One region of the Arthrobacter sp. B0316-1-20 genome, then DNA from elsewhere that is predicted to be linked to it. Evidence: riboswitches for the same ligand, from Rfam matches in the RefSeq annotation. Region 1 holds a riboswitch; the other holds the start of a gene.
What was found. Region 1 has a riboswitch for S-adenosylmethionine ahead of AC5RW2_RS13955 (hypothetical protein). Riboswitches for the same ligand answer to the same signal wherever they lie in the genome.
Positions count from the first base shown of each region.

Region 1 (5,201 bases):
AGCATTTCCCACGCGTTTTGGTCAAGTCCGGGATGCCGAGCCCGTACGATTAGTAAGGGTGCTGTCAAAGTGACGGCCGGGGTGCCGCCATGGGGCGGCCAGAAAGCAGGAGACATTGGCGCCTCATCTAGATCGATCCGGCATGCTGCTGGATGGGCGGTACCGGCTTAAGGAGCTCGTCGGCACCGGAGCCAACGCCAAGGTGTACCGGGCGGAAGATCAAGTCCTGGGGCGGGAAGTGGCGGTCAAAGTCATTCAGCGCCCCTCGATGAACGAGGAAGAGTTCCGCCACGACAACGCCGAGATCAAGCTGTTGGCCCACCTGAATCACGGAAACCTGGTAACCCTTCTGGATGCGGGCATCGACCGGATCGAAGCCGGACATCCGCAGATTTACCTGGTCATGGAAATGATCGAAGGCGCAGACCTGAAGACCCGCTTGGCGGAGGGTGCCTTGCCGCCGCGGCATGTGGCGCAGATCGGCCATGATCTGGCAGAGGGCTTGGCCTACATCCACAACAACTCCGTGGTGCATCGGGACGTTAAGCCCGGGAACATCATGCTGTTCAACTACGACGACGGCGGGTCGCGTCTGCGAGCCAAACTCGCCGACTTCGGCGTCGCCGTCGTGATCTCTGAAGATGCCCATGTCTCTGGCATCTACGGCACTGCCGGCTACCTAAGCCCGGAGCAGGCGATGGGCGAACCCATAGGGCCGGCCAGCGACATCTATTCGCTGGGTTTGGTGCTGCTGGAATGTCTGACCGGTCAGGCCGCGTTCTCCGGGCCGCCGTTGGAATCTGCCGTCGCGCGACTCTTGCGCGATCCGGTGATTCCGGCCACGCTGGGGTCGGAGTGGGAGCGGCTGCTGACCGCGATGACCGCGCGCGAGCCAGAGGCACGGCCCACCGGCCGCGAGGTGGCGTTGATGCTGTCCGATCTGTCGCAATCGCGGCGCGGCCGGTACAAGGACGTTTCGATCATCCCGGCCGATGAGCCACAGCGGATGGAAGCGGTCCACCGCTACAACATCCTGGACACTCCGGCGGACGGCGCCTTCGACCGCATCACGGCGCTGGCCGCCCGGCTCTTCGCGGCCCCCATCGCTATTGTCAGTGTGGTGGACCACGACCGGATCTGGTTTAAGTCGCACCACGGGCTCGATATTGAGCAGATCGACCGGGAGCCTGGGCTCTGCGCGTCGGCGATCCTGCAGAACGGGCCGTGGATCATCAACAACGCGCCGGCGGACCCCCGCGCGTTGACCAACTCGCTGGTCGCCAGCGACTTCGGTCTGAAGTTCTACGCCGGCGTCCCGCTGAAGACCCGGGACGGCTACAACCTCGGCACGCTGTGCATCCTGGACTTCGAGCCGCGCGAGTTCAGCGCCGAGGACACGCTGACACTGGAGGACTTGGCCGCCGTGGTCATGAATGACTTGGAGCTGAGGTTGGAAAGCCGCCGGCACCTTGCGGAAGAGCCACTGGCGGTCTAGTCGACCGAATGGTCCGTGGTGTCACCGGGAAGGGCAGACAGCGAGGGCGATCTGCGGTAGCGTCCCAGCATCACCGCGAACCGCCCCGCGTGCGGCGCTGGCCATCGACCGGGAGGGCTCCCATGCTGCGAGGAATGAGCACGGTCAGCTACTGGACCGCCGATCTGCCGGCGGCTGTGGCCTGGTATTCGGACCTGCTGGGCACCCAGCCGTATTTCCAGCAGCCGGGCTATGCCGAATTCCGGATCGGCGACTATCAACATGAGCTCGGCCTGATCGACACACGGCACGCTCCGGCCGGACACGGGATAGATCCGGGCGGCGCCATCCTCTACTGGCATGTGGACGATGTGCAGGCCGCCCATCGGCGGCTGCTGGAGAAGGGCGCGAAGGAACTGGAGCCGGTCTTCGAGCGGGGGCACGGCTTCATCACGGCCTCGGTGGTCGATCCGTTCGGCAACGTCCTGGGCGTCATGCAGAACCCGCACTATCTGGAGATGCTGCGCGCCCGTCCGGGATCCTGAGCTCACCCCGCGTCAAACTGCTGGCCGGTCTAGGGATGGCTCGCCATTCTGTCAGCAGCGGGCGCTAGGTTAGAGACAGCTTCACGAGATGCGCGCCGCCCTCCGGCGAGAGGGCAGATGCTCCGACATGGCCGCACACCAACCCCAACCTCACGGGTGGTTCGGATGAAGAAGCGGTCCGTCTCCAACTGGAGCGGGCAAGAGCGTCCGCCGTGGCGGACTGTGGAAAAGGAACTGACGTGGCCACCTATGAAAACCGAGCCGATAACGAGCCTCAGATCAGAACGGAACGGTGCTCGGTATTCCTTCCGGGACACAAAGTCCATAGGATCCAGATCCGGAAGGCGCTGAGAGACGATGCCGGAGTTCCAGTGACCGTTCGTCTGGAGGTAGATGGGAAAGTGCGCCTCTTCGGCGCTGTGGAGGAACGACACTGCTGGCACCATGACACGGCGGACGTCGCGGAGGCACTGGCCCTCCCCTGCGGAGACATCAAGTGGTACGAACAGTGGAGATTACTGACCATCGAGACGATCGCGGACCAGCGGTTCTTCACCTTGGGATGGGTTGGCGAGGCATCGGAGTGCCGGTCTTAGCCCAAACACACCGGCGCTGAGCGTCTAGCTGTGCGCTTCCGCGCCTCTTCGGCCCGGCGCCTTACTGGCTAGCCGCTTCCAGATTGGCAAGGTACCCGGCAAATCCGCCCGGAGTCCGGCCCTGCAGCCGGCCTGACGTGGTGACCTGCAGATGCGCTGCGGGCAGCACCGTGCCGCCGAGCGACCGGATGGCTTCGACCAGCCGGACGTCCTCGTGCTCGGCGAGCGCCGGGAACCCGCCGGCCGCCAGATACATCGACGCCCGTACGCCGAGGTTGGCGCCGTGCACCCTGGTGCCAGGTTCCTGACCCGTATAGTTGTCGCGCCAGGCGCGCAGCAGTCCGGGTGCAAGGCTGGCCGGCTCCGGTTCCACGGTGCCGGCCACCGCGTCCGCTCCGGCGTTGGCCAGCCGGGCAAAGGACGTCAGCCAGTCATCCGGCACCAGGGTGTCCGCGTCAGTGCAGGCAAGCCAGGTCTGCTCGTCGCGGCCGTCGGCTTCCAGCCCGGCGGAGACTCCGGCCGCCCGTGCCGCCCCGACAGAGCCATAGTCGCCCGCCAGCACGGTGATCCGCCCGTCCGCCCGGGCCGCCTGCCTGGCGATCTGGGCCGAATGGTCGGTACACCGGTCCAGCACCACCACCAGCTTCACGCTGCAGTGTGGCTGCCGGGCCCGGAGCACGTCCATGGCCCGCCGCAGCCGGCGCAGGCATCTTCCAAGCATCTGCTCCTCGTTGTGCACCGGAACGACAACGGCGATGTGCCGCAACCTGGGTGCAGTGTCCCCTTCCCCGTCGGCAGAGGCTGTCGGTGTACCCGCTGCTGGACCCGCGAGCGGTGCGGCGGCCACTCCTGCAACCATGGCGGCGGTCACTGGGCGCGCTTCGGCGCTTGCAGCACTTCCAGCAGGAAGTCCCGTTCGCGATGGAGGGTGACCACGTCCCAGCCGGTGGATTCCTTGGCGAGCGCGTGGACCTGTTCGCCGTCCAGTTCCCAGCCGTCGACCGGGTGCAGCCAGTGGCACAGCAGCAAGTGCCCGCCGGGGTTCAGCTCTTCCTGCACCTGCCGGAGCAATTCCCGCAGCTCCTTACCGGTCAGGTAATAGCCGATTTCCGAAAGGGCCACCAGGTCGATGCCGTTGATGGCCGAGGCTGGCCACTCGGCCGGCAGTTTCGCCTGCAGCAGCTCCACATTGTCACGGTCCGCCAGCCGGCCGCCCGCCTGGTCCAGTGCAACGCTGCTGGCGTCCACCGCCACCAACCGGTCGCAACGATCGGCCAGCGCGGCGGTCAGCACGCCGATGGAACAGCCGACCTCCAGGCCGCTGCCGTACCGTTCGGCCGGGAGGGCGGCCAAGGTGACAACACGCTTCCGGCGTTCGTACCAACTGGACACGTAGTTCCACGGGTCCGGGTCGCTGCGATACAGCCGGTCGAAGATGTCCTCGGCGTGCTCCGATCCGGCGGAACCAGCCGGGATCCATGCAAACACTTCAACTTCACGGGCAAAGTGTTGTTGAAACGTTTCGCCTAGGAGCACTTCGTCGCTGGCTGCGGTGGACAGCGGCTGCGTCTGCGAGACGTGGCAGGCCAGGGCCAGCTGTTTGGCCGCCACGTCCTGCGCCGACAGCGGCAAAATCCGCCAGTTAGTCCAGCTCGTCTCGGCTTCCGGATCTGCCCAGTGCCAGTACCAGATCGGAAATTCCAACAGGTCCGCCCGGTGGGCTGTTGCCGACCGGGCCGCCGCGCGGCCTACGGCTTCATGGTCCGGATGACCGTCCTGCCGGTAGGGCGCAGCAACGACCGCCTGAGTGTGGCCAGCCAGGGCTTCGGCGAAGGCTGCATCCAGGGCGTCGGCGTGCTGGCCGACCATTCCGTCCGGGATGCCCAGGAACGTCCATTCCAGCCGGCCGGCGCCTGTCTCGTCCTCCGGCTTGTCTTGGATGTGAACCTGCGCCTGGGCACGAACCTGATGCTCAGCCTGAGCCTGAGCGGAAGCTTCCAACGCCTGCATGGCGGCGCGGAACTCGGCCAGCCGCAGCCTGCGCAAGTCTGCGGCAGAGTGCGTGGGCGATTCCGGATGTGAGGCTTCGCCGGCGGTGCAGAGCAGCACTGTCACATCCGCTCCCCGGACCAGTGAGGAATGAATCAGTCCTGCGGCGCCGAGTGATTCGTCGTCGGGATGCGCGGCGGCCACCACCAGCCGGCAGCCGCGCCCCGGGACCACGTCTCCTGCCAGCGCAGCCAACCGGTCGATGCTCGCCGCCTGCCACGCGGCTTCCGGGGTTCCGGCGTCACCATGGGAGAACGTCACCACGCTGCCTCCTGGTGCTCCAAAACCATGGCACCGAGTGCGGCGTCATCACGGGAAGCATGGTGCTGGCGAATATAGACGGTCAGGTCAGCAACCCGGCGCGCGTGCGACTCGTCCCAGGCCAAGGGCGCCGGCCCCAGCGCTTGCCCGCAGATGTCCAGCATTCGTGAGCAGACCGCCTCGATCTGGCCGCGGACGCGGTGGGCCTGGACCGCACCGGCTGCTCCCGCGTCGACTGCGGCGGCCGCGGCGGCCAAAACCTCAGCGCCGGCGGCC
Region 1 is NZ_JBNHHC010000007.1:184,450-189,650, reverse strand. It holds gene AC5RW2_RS13965 (GAF domain-containing serine/threonine-protein kinase) at 143-1,495, shown strand; gene AC5RW2_RS13960 (VOC family protein) at 1,630-2,019, shown strand; SAM riboswitch class IV at 2,099-2,229, shown strand; gene AC5RW2_RS13955 (hypothetical protein) at 2,259-2,615, shown strand; gene AC5RW2_RS13950 (glycosyltransferase family 2 protein) at 2,677-3,474, opposite strand; gene AC5RW2_RS13945 (PIG-L family deacetylase) at 3,483-4,925, opposite strand; gene AC5RW2_RS13940 (acyl-CoA dehydrogenase family protein) at 4,922-5,201, opposite strand, start outside.

Region 2 (5,201 bases), on a different contig from region 1:
ACGGGCTGTTCATTGCCGACGTGCTCGGCACCTACGACGTCTTTGGTTCGTCCAACGAGACGACGCTGCGCGCCGGCACCCAGGTCCCGGTGAACGATCCGTTCATGCTGGTGTCGGCCATGGCAGCGGTCACCGAGAACCTCGGCTTCGGTGTCACCGCGGGAACCGCCTATGAGCACCCGTACCCGTTCGCCCGCCGCCTGGCCACGCTGGATCACCTGACCAACGGCCGCGTCGGCTGGAACGTGGTGACCGGCTACCTGCCCTCGGCCGCCCGCAACATGGGCCAGGAAGACCAGTTGGAGCACGACGAGCGCTACAACCACGCCGACGAATACCTTGAGGTCATCTACAAGCTGCTCGAGGGTTCGTGGGAAGACGACGCCGTGGTAAAGGACCGCGAGTCCGGCGTTTTCACGGATCCGGCGAAGGTGCATGAAATCCGGCACGAGGGCAAGTACTTCAAGGTGCCGGGAATCGCGATCACCGAACCGAGCCCGCAGCGCACCCCGGTGATCTTCCAGGCCGGCGCCTCCAAGCGCGGCACCCAGTTCGCTGCGGAAAACGCCGAAGCCGTGTTCGTCACCTGCCCCACCAAGGAAATGCTCGCGGCATCGGTGAAGAAGATCCGCGACGCCGCTGAGGCCGCCGGCCGTGGCCGCTACGACGTCCGCATCTACGCCATGCAGACCGTGGTGACCGGCCCGGACGACGCCACCGCCCAGGCGAAGTTCGAGGACTACAAGTCCTACGCGGACGTCAACGGCGCGCTGGCCCTGATTTCGGGCTGGATGGGCGTGGACCTGTCCACCTACGGCCCGGACGACGTGATCGGCGAGAACGTGAAGTCCAACGCCATCCAGTCTTCGGTGGAAACCTTCCAGAAGGCCTCCGGCGACAGCGGCAAGCCGTGGACCATCCGCCAACTGGCGGAATGGGTCGGCGTTGGCGGCTTCGGCCCGATCACGGTCGGTTCCGGCAAGGACGTCGCCGCCAAGCTGGTGGAGTGGGTCGACGAGACCGACGTGGACGGCTTCAACCTGGCCTACGCCATCACTCCGGGCACCTTCGAAGACGTCGTGGAATACGTGGTGCCGGAGCTGCAGAAGCTGGGCGCATACCCCACCGAGTACGCGCCGGGAACGCTGCGCAACAAGCTCTTCGGCCGCGGCGACAAGCTGCCCGGGAACCACCGCGCGGCCGGCTTCCGGCTGGAGAACTCCCTGGTCCGCTGACCTCGGCGTTCAGCTAAGAACCACCTGAATTACGACGGCGGTGTGCCGCCCCTCCCGGGCAGCGCACCGCCGTCGATAAGAACCATCCAGAGCGGCTGAGAGATCTGGCTCGACGACGCCGCAGCAACCCGGCAATTGCCGCACGGTGCTAATGCCAGAACCGATGGAGAACCAGCGCCGGATCGTTCCGGCGGCGCCATGCGTGCGCCGTCGCGATGGGCCGTGCCCCGGGGCTCCCCGAATTTGAGGAGCAGTTTGAAACGCTATAGCGCAGGCGGACCCCGATGATCGAAATCCGCGACCTGCACAAAAGCTACACCACACGCACCGGGACGGCGGAGGTGCTCAAGGGCATCAACCTGACCATTGAACAGGGGGAGATTACCGCCGTCGTCGGTCCATCCGGGGCCGGGAAGACGACCCTCTCGCACTGCATTTCCCTGTTGGAAAAGCCAACTTCGGGGCAGGTGCTGGTGGACGGCCGCGACCTGTCCGCACTGTCCGGCCAGGCACTGCGCAGCGAACGCCGCGCGATCGGGACCATCTTCCAGCACTCCGCACTACTGCGCCGGATGACGGTTGCCGAAAATGTTGCGCTTCCTTTGCGCAATCTGGGCGTGGTGCATCCGCAGATCGAGGCCCGTGTAGCCGAGCTGTTGGACCGGGTGGGCCTGCTGCACAAGGCCAATGCATATCCGGGCCAGCTCTCCGGCGGCCAGAAGCAGCGGGTCGGCATCGCCCGGGCCCTGGCGCTTCGGCCCAGGATCCTGCTCTCCGACGAATCAACGTCCGGCTTGGATCCGGAGTCCACCCAGCAGATCCTAGACCTGCTGGACGATGTGCGCACAGAGCTGGGACTGTCCGTCATCCTGATCACCCATGAAATGGACGTGGTGCGCCACGTCGCCGACCAGGTGGCCGTGCTGGCCAACGGACGGGTTTCAGAATACGGGCCGATCGGCGCGCTCGTGGCGGACCCGGGTTCCGGTGCCGGCCGCCAGTTGCTGCCGGTGCGGGCGCTGCCGTTACCAGTCGGGTTTGATTATGCGCTGTCCATCTCCTACCGGCACGGTCCGGTGGACCCGGAGTGGCTCACCCGGCTGTCCACAGGCCTGGGTGTACGCGTGGCGCTGCTGGGCGGTTCGGTGGAAGCCCACGGCGAATCGGTGCTTGGCCGGGCCGAAATCGGAGTTGCCGGCCGGCCGGAGGCCGAGGTGCGCGCCTATCTGGAACGACTGGGCCTGGTCGCGGATCGCCCTGCGGCAGTCACGGCCGGCACACGGCCGGCAACAGCGCCGCCGTCGGCCGCGGCAGAACACGAAGCCAACGAGAAGATCGAGGTGCGCGCATGAGGCCCGCCGAAACAGCGGCCGTCGGGCTGGACACGCCCTGGGCGGACCTGCCCGGGCTGCTGCTGCCTTCCTACGGGGAAACCTGGGCGATGGTCGGCATAGTGATGGTCCTGGTGATCTTGGTTGGCGGCGCCACCGGCGTGCTGCTGTACAACACGGACAGCCGCGGATTGTTCCCCCGGCCGCGCCTGCATGGTGTGGTCAGCTGGCTGGTCAACATGGGCCGCTCGCTGCCGTTCCTGGTGCTGATGGCAGCGATTATCCCGCTAACCAAGTGGGTCACCGGAACGACCATCGGCATTGCCGCGGCTGTTGTCCCCATGACGCTGGCCGGCATTCCGTTCTTCGCCCGGCTGGTGCAGAACGCGCTAAACGACCTGCCTCGCGAGAACATGGCCGTCGGCCTGGTCACCGGCAGTTCCACCGGGCAAATCATCCGTCAGACCCAGCTGCGGGAGGCGCTGCCCGGCCTAACCTCGGCGATCACGCTTAACACCATCTCGATGATTGAATACTCAGCCATCGCCGGAACCATCGGAGCAGGCGGCATCGGCTACCTGGCCGTCACGTACGGCTACCAGCGGTTCGATACCCACGTGATGGCAGCCACCATCGTTGTCCTGATCATCACCGTCCAGCTGGTGCAGTTCGCCGGCGACCGCATTTCCCGCGCCCTGCTGCGCCCTTAATCGAACAAAACCAGGAGCACCACACATGAGCACACCGTCCACCGGGTCTGGTCACGACCACGGTTTCACCTTGCGCAAGCAGTCCACCGCCCTGCCATGGAGCATCGCGGCGATCGCCGTCGTCGCCGCCCTGGTTTTGGGCTTGTCGCTGGTGCAGCAGCAGTCCCGGCCGGCCACCGCAGCCGCTGCCGACGGCGAGGTCGCCTCGCCGTTGAAGGTCCACTTCGAACCGGCGATGGCCGGCGAGGAAAGGATCCTCAAATTCGTCGCCGAAAAGATTGCACCTGACTACGACGTTAAGCTTGAGGCCGTGGGCCTGCAGGATCCGATTCAAGCCAACCGCGCCGTGGCCGAGGGACAGTTCCACGCCACCATCTTCGAGCACCAGTGGTACATGCAGCAGTCGGCGGACGCCAGCGGCATCGAACTGACGCCAACGGTGGAGCTTTTCCAATGGGGCTTCGGGCTTTACTCCACCCGCTACAAGTCGGTCGAGGACCTGCCGCCAGGCGCTGTCCTGCTGCTGCCAAACGATGCGGCCAACCAAGGGCAGGCGCTCTGGTTGCTGCAGCGCGAGGGACTACTGAAACTCGATCCGGCAGTGGAGCCTCGCACCGCGAAGATCCGCGATGTCACCGGCAATCCGCGCAGTCTCGAGCTGAAGGAAGCCGACCTGCTGGCCATGCCGCGGATGCTCGATTCGGTCGACGCGGCGATCGGGTACGTCTCCCAGTTCGACGCCGGAAAGATCGGCCGCGACAAGGGCATCCTGTTCCCAGCCGCACCCAAGACTTTTGCCTCCCGCCTAGTGATCGGCACCCAGTTCAAGGACACCGCTGAGAGCAAGAAGCTGATCGAGATTTTCTCCGATCCGCGCTTGGAGGACTACCTGGCCGGCACGGACGATCCGCTGGTCAAGGACGTGCTCACACCTGTTTCCGCGGAGTAGCTGGGCCGGCTCCGCCAGGCTGGCGGGTGCCCGGGCCGCTCTACATCTTCGCGTAACGCGCCCGGGCACCTAGATACAGGCCGTAGGAGATCAGCCCGACGGCCACCACAGCCAGCGCCGCGGGTCCGAACGGCTGCTCGCGGAGCGCCTTGAGCGCGCCGTCCAGGCCCTTCACGTCCTGCGGGTCGTTTTGCACCGCGGCGACCGCCAGCAGCAGCCCGAGCACAAACAAAGCCAGCCCCTTGCCGGCTAAGCCGACGATGCCCAGCCAGGTCACGCCGGTGCGGACGCCGCCGGGGGGCAGCGGCTTAAGGTCGGCGAGGAAGTTCCGGAACAGGCCTTTGACCACGTAGTAGATTCCGGCTCCGATGATCACCGCGCCGATCAGGAACAGCACCACAGCTCCGCCCGGCCACTGCATCAGCTTGGTGCTGGCGTCCTGCGATTTCTCGCTGCTGTTGCTGCCGGAGCCCAGGGCAAAGCTGCCGAAGGTCACCGCTATGGCTCCGTACACGATGGCCAGGCCCACAGCCTTCGCCCGGTAGCCCCACTTTTTCTTCTGCTCCAGGCCGCGGCCGCCGAACACCGCTTCGCTGGCCTGCCACAGGGCCAATGCCGCGGCGCCCAGCATTCCTGCCCAGAGGAGGAAGAGCCCGCCCGGGTTTTGCGCCAGGCTGGAAGCTGCTCCGGACTGGTCCGCCTCGCCGCCTCCGCCGAAGGCCAGCCGCAGCGCGATCGCGCCAATCAGTACGTGCAGCAGCCCGCTGGCCGCGAAACCGCTGCGCGCCACCCATTCAAACTGCTTGGAATCCGCCGCACGTTCTGTCTTATCCATCGCGCTGTCGGCTGTCGGCCTGGGCTGCATGCCGCTCTCTGCCATGGTGCTCCTCTCCTGGGCGGGGCCCCATTTCGGCGCTCGACGGCGGCGCCTCAGCACCGCCGTCGTTCCCCGTGAAACATCAGTGACACCATCCTG
Region 2 is NZ_JBNHHC010000018.1:29,369-34,569, forward strand. It holds gene AC5RW2_RS25480 (LLM class flavin-dependent oxidoreductase) at 1-1,235, shown strand, start outside; SAM riboswitch class I at 1,315-1,405, shown strand; gene AC5RW2_RS25485 (methionine ABC transporter ATP-binding protein) at 1,520-2,587, shown strand; gene AC5RW2_RS25490 (methionine ABC transporter permease) at 2,584-3,276, shown strand; gene AC5RW2_RS25495 (MetQ/NlpA family ABC transporter substrate-binding protein) at 3,302-4,225, shown strand; gene AC5RW2_RS25500 (DUF1206 domain-containing protein) at 4,266-5,105, opposite strand.
Region 2: another riboswitch for S-adenosylmethionine. It lies ahead of AC5RW2_RS25485 (methionine ABC transporter ATP-binding protein); the one in region 1 lies ahead of AC5RW2_RS13955 (hypothetical protein).